DNA from 2 places in the Photorhabdus machadonis genome. Region 2 is predicted to be linked to the other one. Evidence: predicted binding sites of a transcription regulator. Region 2 holds the regulator's gene; the other holds the start of a gene.

Region 1 (2,479 bases), 2.2 Mb from region 2:
GATATCGGAGCCAGAGAACATGCCGCTGCAAGTGGCAGCAGGGCGATAGCCAATGTGTTATCGTCAAAGCCACCGGTTTTCTTGACAGATTCAGCTTGTTCAGCCGTGAACATGGCAGGAAAGACGTCGTTTCCTGCATAGGGTAAAAGTGCATCCTGTAGTTTAGATGGTAACTGTGCCCAGATAGAGTGAAAGCGAGCTTGCATAGAATGATCTCCAAATTAACTTAAGATTATTCTAGGCGCGCTGATGAGATTTATAATGTGATGTTAATCACATAAACAATGAAAATTATGTAATTAAAGTCGGTAATTGAGAGATTTGTATCAAATTTTCTAACTTGTAATTAACTAAATAGATATAACAACACTGGGAATATAAAAGGGGCGGTCAGCGAAGTAATGATGCCACAGGTCATTAGTGCTAATGAACTGTATGCGCCTTCAACAAAATTGACTTCTGTACAACGGGCGGTGCCTAAAGCATGTGATGCGGTTCCCATTGCTAAACCGCGGGATGCTTTGGTTTTCACTTGCAAGAGGTCGAACAGGTTATGACCAAATATTGCCCCAAGAATGCCGACAAAAATGACGCAAGCGGCACTGATTGCCGGAATACCACCGATAGCATCGGCTACTGCCATTGCTATTGGCGTAGTGACTGATTTAGGCAGTATCGAAGCGGCTATTTCAGGTGTTGCGCCCATCCATAATGCAATCGCCGTACCTGTAACCATAGCGACAATACTGCCGATAAAACAGACACTGATAATGGACTTCCATTGGGTGCGGATCTGGTGCAATTGTTCATATAACGGGTATGCCAGCGCAACCACTGCGGGCTGGAGCAGATCATTAAGAATTCGGCTGCCGGCGAAATAGTGTTCATAGGGGATATTGGTTATTAACAATATTGGGATCAGTACCGCGATAGAAACTAATAAGGGATTCAGAATAGGCATTTTGAATCTTAGTGAAAGTTTCCTTGCGGCGTAGAATACAATCAATGTTAATGGCAGTGACCACCAAATATGACTTAACATATTTATTTCTCTTGTTTTTCTTGTTCAGTCTTAACTTTTGATACAGAGCCAATAATTGGACGTTCGCGGTGAACATAATGGGAACTGTAAGCAACAATAATCATAACAATTGCGGTGCTGATCAGGCATGAAAGGACAATCGGTAATATCTGTTGGCTGAGTTGATCGTAATAATTCATAACGCCGACACCGATAGGCAGAAACAGCAGGGTCATATTTCTCAGTAACAGACTGCAACCTGGTCTTGCCCAGTGGGCAGGGATCAATTGGAAAGCCAATAAGACAAACAATATCAACATACCGAGAATACTGCCGGGAACTGCGATGGGTAACAGAGCAGAGATGGCATTGCCTGCCAACAAACACAGGTAAATCAGTACAAATGCTCGCAGGTACTGCCAACCTATAATCAGTACTTCACGAAACGACATAACAAAATTCCTAATTTTAGTGAGGAATTCATCATACAATTAACCTTGGGAATGTGCCATAGATCACATTCAAAAAAGGGGGGACCATTGCTGCTCCCCGCTTGTAAGATATATTTGCAATAAATTGATTGTTATTTCACCTGCATACCCGGTTGTGCGCCACTGTCAGGACTGAGCAGGAAGATATCTTTTCCGCCAGGCCCAGCAGCCATCACCATTCCTTCAGAAATACCGAAGCGCATTTTACGCGGAGCTAGGTTAGCAACCATTATAGTTAAACGGCCTTCCAGGGTTTTTGGATCAGGATAGCTGGAGCGGATACCGGAAAATACTTGGCGGGTTTCGCCCCCAAGATCCAAAGTCAGTTTCAGCAGTTTATCTGAGCCTTCTACAAAATCAGCCTGTTTGATAAGGGCGACGCGCATATCAACTTTGGCGAAATCATCAAAAGTGATCGTATCCTGGATCGGATCTTCTGCCAGTGGGCCGCTGACTTTTTGTGGTGCGCTGATGCTTTCTTTAGACGCCGTAACCATCGCATCGACTTTATCCATATCAATGCGGTTAAACAGGGCCTTAAAGGTGGAAACCTGATGATCCAGCAGAGGCTGTTCAATACTATTCCAGGCCAGTTCTGTATTCAGGAAAGCTTCTGCGCGTTCTGCCAGACCTGGCAAGACGGGTTTCAGGAAAGTCATCAGAATGCGGAACAGGTTGATGCCCATTGAACAGATGGCTTGAAGATCTGCATCACGGCCTTCTTCTTTTGCCACAACCCAAGGAGCCTGCTCATCCACATAACGGTTTGCCAAATCAGCCAATGCTATGATTTCACGGATTGCTTTACTGAATTCGCGGTTGTTGAACTCTTCTTCAATCACTTTCGCGCCATCAATAAACTTCTGGTAAAGCGCCGGATCAGCCAGTTTATCCGCCAGCTTGCCACTAAAGCGTTTATTAATGAAACCCGCGTTACGGGAGGCCAGGTTAACAACCTTATTAACGA
Region 2 (2,479 bases):
TATTAACTACATTACCCCCCAATTTTCCCGGACACATATAAATTTCCAGCGCGTCCCGACTGTTGATACGTCCAATCCATTTTCAGCCAAAGCCATTCCTTCTCTGGATGAAAGTTTTATCGTCATCCGTTTCCGTGATCTGACTCAAATTGATTTCCCGTATTTGTTATCCATGTTACAGGGCTCATTCGTTTCAAGTATTAATACCATCGTGGTTCCCGGCGGAAAAATGGGACTGGCCATGGAATTAATTATGACACCATTGGTACAGCGATTACTGGAAGGGGAAAAAATTTGTTGATCAAAACCTGGGATAAATCTAGAAAACCCAGTGTTTGAATCCACTTCTTATATTATTCAGTTAAAAAAACAGGTAACTGATATTAGTTACCTGTCGTTATTTTTCAATCAGGAAATAATATCTTAATCTGTCTCTTTAATTTCAAAGCTGTGGGTAAGCTCAACTGATTTCCCCAACATCAACGAAACAGAACAATATTTCTCAGCAGAAAGCGTGACGGCACGTTCAACCGCTTTCTCTGTTAAATCCTTGCCGGTAACAATAAAATGCAGATTAATAGAAGTAAACAAGCGTGGTGCCTCTTCACGACGGCGGGAGGTTAATTTCACTTCACAATCTTTTAGGTCATATCTGCCTTTCTGTAAAATAGAAATAACATCAATCGTGCTGCAACCACCCACTGCCATTAATACCATTTCCATTGGGCTTGGTGCCTTATCACCAGCATTTCCATCCATCATGATCTGATGGCCCGAAGACGACTCCCCCAAAAGAGACAACCCTTCAACCCATTTTACCCGCGCTTGCATAAGTACCTCTTAAGTCATTTTTTGCATCAAAGCCTACTCTTTCAGTATTAAACTGGCAATCTAATGAGCAGTTTATTGTGCTGAAACAATACAAGACAAGACAGAAACCTTTTCCTGTGTTAAAAACAGAAGCAGGTCCAGGTATATGTGGGTTAAGATCAATACTCAAGTTTCAAATTTCAGATAACCTATATAAAACCCTCACCTGTCGGTTTTTCAGCAAACTAATATGTTAAGCTAGTGTCTTTATATGCCAGCCTGACGAGAAACTTTTAGGTTCTCGTGTTATTTAGGCAGCGATAACAACAGAGGATGAAGCGAATGGTTCTCGGCAAGCCACAAACAGACCCCACTCTTGAATGGTTTTTGTCACACTGCCATATTCATAAATATCCATCCAAAAGCACGCTTATTCATCAAGGCGAAAAAGCAGAGACGCTTTACTACATCGTAAAAGGTTCTGTTGCAGTTTTGATTAAAGATGAAGAAGGCAAAGAGATGATCCTCTCCTATTTAAACCAGGGAGATTTCATTGGCGAACTTGGATTATTTGAAGAAGGACAAGAGCGTACAGCCTGGGTACGGGCCAAAAGCGCCTGTGAAGTAGCGGAAATTTCCTATAAAAAATTCCGTCAACTGATTCAGGTAAACCCGGATATTTTAATGCGTTTATCTGCCCAAATGGCAAGCCGTTTGCAAACAACTTCTGAGAAAGTCGGTAACCTGGCTTTCCTGGATGTGACCGGCCGGATTGCTCAGACTTTACTGAATCTGGCGAAACAACCCGATGCAATGACTCACCCTGACGGGATGCAAATCAAAATCACTCGTCAGGAAATTGGCCAGATTGTTGGCTGTTCCCGTGAAACGGTTGGCCGTATTCTGAAAATGCTGGAAGATCAAAACCTGATCTCCGCACACGGCAAAACAATTGTTGTTTACGGTACACGTTAATTCCGGATTAATCAGCGCATGATACTGCGCTGATTTCTCTTATCCTTGTTACACCAACTGGCTAATTGCCTTCTCCAGCCGTTCCATCCCTTGGGCTATCTCCTCTTCACTGATAATCAGCGAAGGCGTGAAACGCAGTACATCACTACCAGCACTCAATAACATCAGACCATTTTCAGCCGCCAGTTGCAGGATCTCTTTAGATTTTCCCTGATACTGCGCTTTTAGTTCCGCACCAATCAGCAATCCCTTGCCACGGATTTCACCAAATATCGAATATTTTTGATTGATATCGTTCAGAAAATTCACAATCAAATGATGCCGTTTTTCAACACCATTCAAGACCTCTGGCGTATTGATAATGTCAAAAGCGGCATTTGCAACCGCGCAAGCCAGCGGATTACCACCATAAGTTGTGCCGTGAGTCCCCGGTGCCATCGCCGAAGCGATATTCGCCGTAGTCAGCATAGCGCTAACAGGGAAACCACTTCCCAATGCTTTCGCTGTGGTGATAATGTCCGGCACAACATCATAATACATATAAGAAAATAACTTACCGGTACGTCCCATCCCACTTTGTACTTCATCAAATACCAGCAGTACCTGATGCTTATCGCAAAGTTCACGCAACCCATGAATAAATGCGGGTGTCGCCGGCGTGACTCCCCCTTCACCCTGAACAGGTTCTAATACA

What was found. The regulator CRP, encoded in region 2, controls carbon source genes, mostly activating them, when cyclic AMP is high. The targets are predictions, from matches to a motif close to ATGTGANNNNNNTCACAT.
Region 1: a site for CRP is predicted at 1,525-1,542, ahead of ACUN2T_RS17060 (CidA/LrgA family protein). Genes of this name have one in related genera too.

Annotation. Positions count from the first base shown of each region.
Region 1 is NZ_CP199761.1:3,600,357-3,602,835, reverse strand. Features, by position in the region: gene cdd (cytidine deaminase) at 1-206, opposite strand, end outside; gene ACUN2T_RS17065 (CidB/LrgB family autolysis modulator) at 347-1,042, opposite strand; gene ACUN2T_RS17060 (CidA/LrgA family protein) at 1,045-1,473, opposite strand; gene metG (methionine--tRNA ligase) at 1,605-2,479, opposite strand, start outside.
Region 2 is NZ_CP199761.1:428,051-430,529, reverse strand. Features, by position in the region: gene ACUN2T_RS02130 (phosphoribulokinase) at 1-301, shown strand, start outside; gene ACUN2T_RS02125 (OsmC family protein) at 424-831, opposite strand; gene crp (cAMP-activated global transcriptional regulator CRP) at 1,153-1,785, shown strand; gene argD (bifunctional acetylornithine/succinyldiaminopimelate transaminase) at 1,834-2,479, opposite strand, start outside.